Regions from separate parts of the Cupriavidus sp. CuC1 genome, predicted to be linked through region 1. Evidence: predicted binding sites of a transcription regulator. Region 1 holds the regulator's gene; the other holds the start of a gene.
The links. The regulator HrcA, encoded in region 1, represses chaperone genes, less so after heat shock. The targets are predictions, from matches to a motif close to TTAGCACTCNNNNNNNNNGAGTGCTAA.
Positions count from the first base shown of each region.

Region 1 (4,418 bases):
ACGCGTCGAGCCCGGCCGGGGTGGAGAAGGTGGCGCTGATGCCGGCCCGGGCGGCGCCTTCGCGGACCACGCCGGCGTCGGCGCGCTCACCCAGCACCAGGGCCAGCGCATCGATCAGGATCGATTTGCCGGCGCCGGTCTCGCCGGTGAAGACGGTGAAGCCCGGGGAGAAGTCGAGGTCGAGCGTATCGACGATGACGAAATCGCGGATGGACAGGCTGCGCAGCATCGTGGTCGACTGGTCGGGGCTGGATGATGTCAGGGGGCGGATCTGGGCCGGTTCGGTGCGGACCGGGGCGGATTAGAGCCGGTTGTCTTCGCTCGGGTACTCGTGCCAGTGCAGCTTCTTGCGCAGCGTGGCGTAATAGTTGTAGCCGATCGGGTGCAGCAGGTTGACGGTCTTGGCCGAGCGCCGCACCACGATGCGGTCGCCCGGCAGCAGCGAGGTCAGCGACTGCATGTCGAAGTTCACGCTGGCGTCGCGCGCCGTGGCGACCTCGATCGACACCTCGGCATCGTGCGGCAGGACGATCGGGCGGTTGGACAGCGCATGCGGGGCAATCGGCACCAACACCAGCCCCGACAAGGTAGGGTGCAGGATCGGGCCGCCTGCCGACAGCGCATAGGCGGTCGAGCCGGTCGGCGTGGAGACGATCAGGCCGTCGGAGCGCTGGTTGTACATGAAGTGGCCGTCCACCGACACCGCCAGCTCGACCATGCCGGAAATGCCGGAACGGTTGACCACGACGTCGTTGAAGGCCAGCGCGGAGAAGATCACGCCATCGTCGCGCACCACCTGGGACTCCAGCAGCATGCGGGTCTCGGACTCGTAGCGGCCCGCCAGCATGTCCGGGAGCACCGAGTGCACATCCTCCAACGGGATGTCGGTCATGAAGCCGAGGCGCCCATGGTTCACGCCGATCAGCGGCACCGGGTAGCCGGCCAGCTGGCGCGCCAGGCCCAGCAGGGTGCCGTCGCCGCCGAGCACCACCGCCACATCGGCATGCTTGCCGATTTCGTTGGGCGCCAGCGCCGGATAGTCGGTCAGCCCGGTGGCCAGGGCGGTTTCGCGCTCGAACACCACATCCTGGCCGTTCCTGAGGATACAGGCGGCCAGCTCTTCCAGCGGGCCCTCGATGCCGGCAGTGGCGTACCTGCCGATCAGGGCGACGGTGCGAAATGGGGCGCGCGCGGCGCCGGGCTTGGGGAGCGAAGACATGCCGGGATTAGACCATACCGCCGTGACCATTGTCAGCAGGAGGGCGCTCGCCGCCGGGCCGGATCGCGGATGAGCCGCCCGAATGGTGAAAACTTGCGTAAAATCAGGAACATCATGGATGAACGTGCGAAAACGCTTCTCAAAACCCTCATCGAGCGCTACATCGCCGAGGGGCTGCCCGTGGGCTCTCGAACCTTGTCGAAGTACTCGGGGCTCGACCTGTCTCCGGCGACCATCCGCAATGTGATGTCCGACCTGGAGGAAATGGGGTTCATTACCAGCCCGCATACCTCGGCCGGGCGTATCCCCACGCCGCGTGGCTATCGGCTGTTCGTCGATACCATGCTGACCGCCCAGCCGCTGGACGGCGCGCTCAACCTGGCCGAGCTGACCGGCAAGATCCGGGGCCAGCTGCAGGGCCAGCAGCTTGGGCCGCAACGGATGATCACCTCGGCGGCGCACACCTTGTCCAACCTGTCGCAATTCGCCGGCGTGGTGATGACGCCACGGCGCGCCCAGGCGTTCCGCCAGGTCGAATTCATGCGGCTGTCGGACAAGCGCATCCTGCTGATCATCGTCACCCCCGAGGGCGACGTGCAGAACCGCATCATCCAGACCGAGCTGCCGTACACCCCGTCCCAGCTGGTCGAAGCCGCCAATTTCATCAACTCGCACTTTGCCGGCATGAGTTTCGACAACGTGCGCAACCACCTGCGCGGCGAGCTGCAGGCGCTGCGCATGGATATGTCGCAGCTGATGCAGGCGGCGGTGGAGGCGGGCAGCAGCGCCATGGCCGAGGGGGACGACGATCACGTCTTCATTTCGGGCGAGCGCAAGCTGCTGGAGGTGGAGGACCTGTCCTCCAGCATGGAAAAGCTGCGCCGCCTGTTCGACGTGTTCGAGCACAAGACCGGCCTGCTCAAGCTGCTCGATGTCTCCAGCCACGCCCAGGGCGTGCAGATCTTCATCGGCGGCGAGAGCAAGCTGGTGCCGCTGGAAGACATGGCGGTCATTACCGCGCCCTACGAAGTCGACGGCCAGATCGTCGGCACGCTCGGGGTGATCGGGCCGACCCGCATGGCCTACGAACGGGTCATTCCGATCGTCGACATCACCGCGCGCCTGTTGTCCAGCGCGCTCAGCCAGAACTAGTGTTGGCCTGGCCCGGTCTCACAGACTGCCTGTTCCCCAGATCCTGTAAGCTCGGCGAGCCCTGGCTGGCGCGCGCCTTGTGCCCGCGCCGCCCCGCCACACCGGAAATTACATGACGTTTACTCCCGAACCGGCCTACCAGCATGGCCAGGCGCCGCGCACGGCCATCCTGTTGATCAACCTTGGCACGCCGGATGCGCCAACGCCGAAGGCGGTCGGAAGCTACCTCAAGCAGTTCCTGTCCGACCCGCGTGTGGTGGAGATCCCGCGCGCAGCCTGGCTGCCGCTGCTGTACGGCATCATCGTGCCGCTGCGCTCGCGCGCCTCGGCGATAAAGTACAAGTCGATCTGGCTGCGCGAGGCCCATATGACGGGTTCCCCGCTGCTGGTGCACACCGAGCGCCAGGCACACGCCCTGCAGCTGCTGCTGAACCAGCAAGGCCATGAGGTGACCGTGGCGTGCGCCATGCGCTACGGCAATCCGTCGATCGGCTCGGTGCTGGAAGCGTTGCGCCGCCAGGGGACAGAGCGCATCCTGCTGCTGCCGCTGTACCCGCAGTACTCCGGCACCACCACGGCGACGGGCTTCGACGAGGTGTTCCGGGTACTCAAGCAGTGGCGAAACCAGCCGGAGCTGCGGCTGGTCAAGCATTTCCACGACCATCCGGCGTACATTGCCGCCTTGCACCAGCAGGTGGGGGCATACTGGGCGCAGCATGGCACGCCGGATTTCGCGCGGGGCGACAAGCTGATCCTGTCGTTCCACGGCGTGCCGCGCCGCACGCTGGAACTCGGCGATCCCTATCATTGCGAGTGCCTCAAGACCGGGCGCCTGCTGGGCGAGGCACTGGGCCTGCAGCCTGGGCAGTACCAGGTCACTTTCCAGTCGCGCTTTGGCAAGGCGGAGTGGCTGCAGCCCTATACCGCGCCCACCTTGCAGGAACTTGGCAAGGTCGGCACCGGGCGGGTCGACGTGTTTTGTCCGGGCTTTCCGGCCGATTGCCTTGAGACACTGGAGGAGATCGCGATGGAAGGGCGCTCCGAGTTCCAAGTGGCAGGCGGCAAGGTGTTCCACTACATTCCTTGCCTCAACGATTCGGAAAGCTGGATTGCCGGGCTGGCGGAGATCGGCTTGCAGCACTTGCAGGGCTGGCCGCTGCGGCTGCCGCATCCGCATGAGCTGGAGGCCCGCCGCACGCAAGCGCAGACGCGCGGCGCCGCGGCATGAGCGTGGCGCTGCTCAACGCATGGAGGTGACGACATGAGTGTATCTTTCGAGGCCGATGCCCGCCTGCGCATCGATAAATGGCTATGGTGCGCGCGCTTCTTCAAGACCCGCTCGCTGGCCGCCGAGGCGGTGGAGCGTGGCAAGGTGCAGGTCAACGGCCAGGCGTGCAAGAATTCGCGCGAGGTGAAGCCGGGCGACACCGTCGTCCTGGAGGCGCACCAGCAACGCTGGGAAATCGTGGTGAAAGGGATTGCGGGGCTGCGCGGCCCGGCTGCGGTAGCCCAGACGCTCTATGCGGAAACCGAGGCCAGCGAGGCGCGCCGGCGGCAGGATGCCGAGAATCGGCGCCTTAACGTGGAGCCTGCATCGAAGCTGCAGGGGCGCCCGACCAAGCGTGACCGTCGGCAGATCGACGGGGTCAGAGGGTGAGGCGGACGGCCGCACGTGCAGTCGCCCGCAATCACCCGGCTGGGTCAGCGAACGTAGGGAACGATGTAATGCTTGAATACAGCCTTGCCGCTGCCGTATTCGGTGTCTCGTGGCGTGAAGGCGCCGGAGAGGCAGATGAAGGCTGTCATCACCGATAATGCGGCGAGAAGGAAGACCGTCAGAACAGGCAGCTTATGCATGGCTAACCTTTCGAGAGTGGCCCCACTTGAGTTGCATCTTCGACCCCGTTATTTTTGTCATTTTTATACGGTTTCATCTTAGGGTGTGCGCTGTTGCAAAGCAATATGACCCCTATTTCCGCGCACCCCCATTTGTAACCTTGTGTTTCAGTGCACCGTCGCTGTGCGCTCTTGAAAATTGAGGGCCTGC
Region 1 covers NZ_JBIUHC010000058.1:32,961-37,378, reverse strand. Annotated here, with positions in the region: gene recN (DNA repair protein RecN) at 1-229, opposite strand, end outside; gene ACGLHR_RS24025 (NAD kinase) at 302-1,219, opposite strand; gene hrcA (heat-inducible transcriptional repressor HrcA) at 1,334-2,371, shown strand; gene hemH (ferrochelatase) at 2,484-3,599, shown strand; gene ACGLHR_RS24010 (RNA-binding S4 domain-containing protein) at 3,633-4,028, shown strand; gene ACGLHR_RS24005 (hypothetical protein) at 4,073-4,228, opposite strand.

Region 2 (4,418 bases), on a different contig from region 1:
CGCGGCACCGAAGGCGAGGTGGTGGCGGACGCCCGGCGCAACAGCCGCATCGACTGGCTGCACGACGGGCATCAGCGTACTTTGGTCGACCCGACTTCCGGCTCCATCGTGGAAGTGCCGGAGTTGCCGCCCGGCAGCGACGTGGACCAGACCGCGGCCTGGATCCGCCTCGTGCTGGACGGCAAGCTGCCCGTGCCCGCCCCGATCGCCACGCAGATCGACGCCATCCGCGACTGCCTGCAGCAAGGCACGCGGGTAGCCTGGGCCAGCCCGGTCTGAGCCGGGCCGGCTGCGCGGGCGCCTCTGGTCAGCGCTTGCGCTGGGGCAGGGGGATGCGGTCGTCTTCCCCCGGCACTCGCGGGAACTGGTCATCCTCCCAGCGCTGGGAGGCCGCTTCGATCGCCTCCTTGGTGCTGGCAACGAAATTCCAGAAGATAAAGCGATGGCCGTCGGTCGGGTCCCCGCCGAGCAACATCACGCGCGACGCCACCTGCGCCGTCAACGTCACCGGCTGGCCCGGCACCAGCACCGCCAGGTGCCGCTCCGGCAGCACCTCGCCGTCCAGCGCGATGGTGCCGTCCACCGGGTAGACGCCGCGCTCGGCATGCTCCGCCGGAATCTCCAGGCTGGCGCCCGCCTCGAGCTCAATGGCTACATAGAGCGTGCGGCTAAACACCTTCACCGGCGCCTCGGCGCCAAACGCATCGCCCGCAATCACCGTCATGCGTACGCCAGGGCGCTCCAGCTTGGGCAGCGTCGCCGCCGGATGGTGATGGAAGGACGGCTCGACGTTCTCGTGCTCCTTGGGCAGCGCCACCCAGGTCTGGATGCCGTGCAGGCGTGGCCCGGCATCGCGGGCGGCCTGGGGCGAGCGCTCCGAGTGCGCGATGCCCCTGCCCGCCGTCATCCAGTTCACGTCGCCCGGCCTGATGACCTGCTTGCTGCCCAGGCTGTCGTGGTGAAGCATCTCGCCCTCGAACAGGTAGGTGACCGTGGCCAGGCCGATATGCGGATGCGGGCGGACATCCGCCCCCTCTCCCGGCGGCATGGCCACCGGGCCCATGTGGTCGAAGAAGATGAATGGGCCGACAGTCTGGGTTGCCGCGGCGGGCAGCAGGCGGCTCACGGCAAAGTCGCCGAGGTCTCGGGTATGCGGCTTGAGCAAGTGTTCGATAGCAGACATGAATGTTCCCCGGTTTGGTCGATGCTGGCGCGCAGCACCACTGAGATAAATGAAAAGAGTGTAGCTGCTAGCGAAACACAGCATCTCATCTGGCGACAGAACCGGCAGGAGTAGCAGCCCTCTAATCATTGTCCGATCGTTGGCGCACCCGCGTGAGATAGTGGCCTCGCCACATCCCTCGCCACATCACGCAAGATGTCGGTTTAAAACACTATGCAGAAGCAATATTCGATTACCAGGAACTATCAACCCTATTGTCACTCGAACTTAGCAGTCACCCGGCTTGAGTGCTAATATGTGTTGCAATGCAGTGCGAGACCCCCAAAAGGTCCGCGCACGCGGGCAACCCACCCGCCGGAATGCGAAAGGAGCAATCGAGTGAACGCGGTCTTATCTGCTGACCAAACCCAAATGACCAACCGTCTGCCTACGGTGCCGCAGGGCGCAGGGACGTTTGCGCTGACCTTTCCCGGAACGCTGGGAAATATCGACAGCTATATCCAGGCTGTCCACCGTATTCCCCTGCTTACCCCCGAGGAAGAGCAGCGGCTCGCGCGCGAGTTGCGCGAGCACGACTCCGTCGATGCGGCGCGCCGCATGGTGCTGTCGCACCTGCGCCTGGTGGTGTCCATCGCCCGCCAGTACCTCGGCTATGGCCTGCCCCACGCAGACCTGATCCAGGAAGGCAATATCGGCCTGATGAAGGCCGTGAAGCGCTTCGACCCGGACCAGGGCGTGCGGCTGGTGTCGTACGCCATGCATTGGATCAAGGCCGAGATCCACGAATACGTGCTGAAGAACTGGCGCATGGTCAAGGTGGCTACCACCAAGGCCCAGCGCAAGCTGTTTTTCAACCTGCGCAGCCACAAGCAGGGCGCCCATACCTTCACGCCGGAACAGATCGACGCGGTTGCGCGCGAGCTGAACGTCAAGCCGGAAGAAGTGATGGAGATGGAAACCCGCCTGTCGGGCGGCGACCTGGCGCTCGAAGGGCAGATCGACGATGGCGAAGAAGACTTCGCGCCCATCGCCTACCTGGCCGACAACCACAACGAGCCGACCCGCGTGATCGAGGCCCAGCGCCACGACCGCCTGCAGGTGCAAGGCCTGGAAGAAGCGCTGTCCAAGCTCGACGACCGTAGCCGCCGCATCATCGAGGCGCGCTGGCTGCAGGTCAACGACGACGGCTCGGGCGGCTCCACGCTGCATGAACTGGCTGACGAATTCGGCGTTTCCGCCGAACGCATCCGCCAGATCGAAACCGCGGCGATGAAGAAGATGAAGGGTGCGCTGCAGGCCTTTGCCTAAGGCTGAAGCTCAAGCTCAAGCGCGCCAGAAATAAACAGGGCCGGTCTCGCGACCGGCCCTGTTTTATTTTTCCCGCCGGTTTCGCGCCGGCGGCTCGCCTCAGGACAGCAGCTGCTTGAGGTCGTGCACGATCGGCTCCGGCCCCTGGCCGTGGCGGATAAACAGCCGCAGCTTGCCGCTCGGGTCGAACACATAGCTGCCCGCCGAGTGATCCATGGTGTAGTTGTTCGGCGAAGTGCCCGGCACCTTGGCGTAGAACACCTTGAAGTCCTTGGCAACCTTCTGCAGCGCGGCATCGTCGGCCGGGCGCATGCCCAGGAAGCGCGGATCGAAAGCCGGCACATACTGCGCCAGCAGAGCCTGCGTATCGCGCTCCGGATCCACCGTGACGAACAGTACCTGCACCTTGTCGGCGTCCGGACCCAGTTGCTCCATCACCGCCTTGAGCTCGGCCATGGTGGTCGGGCACACGTCCGGGCAATGCGTATAGCCAAAGAACATCACTACCGCCTTGCCCTTGAAGTCGCCAATGGAGCGCACCTTGCCGTTGTGGTCGGTGAGGACGAAGTCCTTGCCGAACTCACTGCCGCCGGTGATATCGACGTTCTTGAAGGAAGCCTTCTGCTGACCACATGCCGCCAGCAGCAGCGAGCACAGGGCCAGCAGGCAAAACCGGCGGAAAGTCGCGAAGGTGGGGAGAAAGGCTGAAGGGAAGCGGTTTGGCATGCGAGTTCGGGTGGTGTTGACGGGCCGGACCGCCCGGCAGGCGGCTGGACGCGACAAGGTCACATTAACAGATGACACGCAGTATCGCCGATCGGGGCCGCCACGCGCGCAGGCCGCGACAAGATGCCGCAAGCCTGCCCGGCCCGCTCAGGCCTGCGGCAGGAACTTGAAGTAGTGATCGACCAGCAGCGCGGCGAACAACAGCGAGAGATACAGGATCGAGAAGCGGAAGGTGCGTTGCGCCAGCGCGTCCGAGTAGTTGCGATACATCTTCCACGAGTAGGCCAGGAAACCGCCCCCCAGGACCAGCGCGGCCGCCAGGTAGATATAGCCGCACATGCCGTACACAAAAGGCAGCAGCGTGGCCGCGATCATGATCAGCGTGTACAGCAGGATGTGCAGCAGCGTGAAGCGCTCGCCGTGCGTCACCGGCAGCATCGGCAGGCCGGATTTGGCGTAGTCGGCGCGGCGATACAGGGCCAGGGCCCAGAAGTGCGGCGGCGTCCACGTAAAGATGATCAGCACCAGGAACCAGGCTTCCGCCGGCAGGTCGCCCGCGACCGCCGCCCAGCCGAGCGCCGGCGGCATGGCGCCGGACAGGCCGCCGATGACGATGTTCTGCGGCGTGGCCGGCTTGAGCAGGATGGTGTACACCACAGCGTAGCCGACGAAGGTGGCCACGGTCAGCCACATGGTCAGGTCGTTGGTGTAGACGTGCAGCAGCCACATCCCTGCCCCGCCCAGCACTGCGGAGAAGACCAGCGTCTGGATGGTGGTGATCTCGCCGGTGGCCGACGGGCGCCATGCGGTGCGGCGCATCAGCGCGTCGACCTTCTGCTCCACCAGGCAGTTAATGGCGAAAGCGGCACCTGCCAACAGCCAGATGCCGGCAGCGCCCCCGATCAGCACCGGCCACGGCACCATGCCGGGCGTGGCCAGGAACATGCCGATGATGGCGCAGAAGACGGCAAGCTGCGTCACCCGCGGCTTGGTCAGGGCGGCGTATTGGCGGACCAGGTGGCGAACCCGTCCGAGGGGATGTGTGTGGGTAGCTGTAACCACTGAGGAGTTCTTGTCTTTCATGTGGCGCGCGCGGCGGCCGGCACGTCGGTAGCGATGTCAGCGGACCGGGCCGCGAGCCCTATATTGTAGTTGAGGCGAACCAGGAGCAGCAGCAAGACCGCCGCGCCGCCGTTATGCG
Region 2 covers NZ_JBIUHC010000002.1:131,717-136,134, reverse strand. Annotated here, with positions in the region: gene ybiB (DNA-binding protein YbiB) at 1-279, shown strand, start outside; gene ACGLHR_RS01440 (pirin family protein) at 308-1,183, opposite strand; gene rpoH (RNA polymerase sigma factor RpoH) at 1,595-2,491, shown strand; gene ACGLHR_RS01430 (SCO family protein) at 2,591-3,217, opposite strand; gene cyoE (heme o synthase) at 3,365-4,300, opposite strand; gene ACGLHR_RS01420 (heme A synthase) at 4,297-4,418, opposite strand, start outside.
Region 2: rpoH (RNA polymerase sigma factor RpoH) is a predicted target of HrcA. The motif match lies at 1,451-1,477, and genes of this name have one in related genera.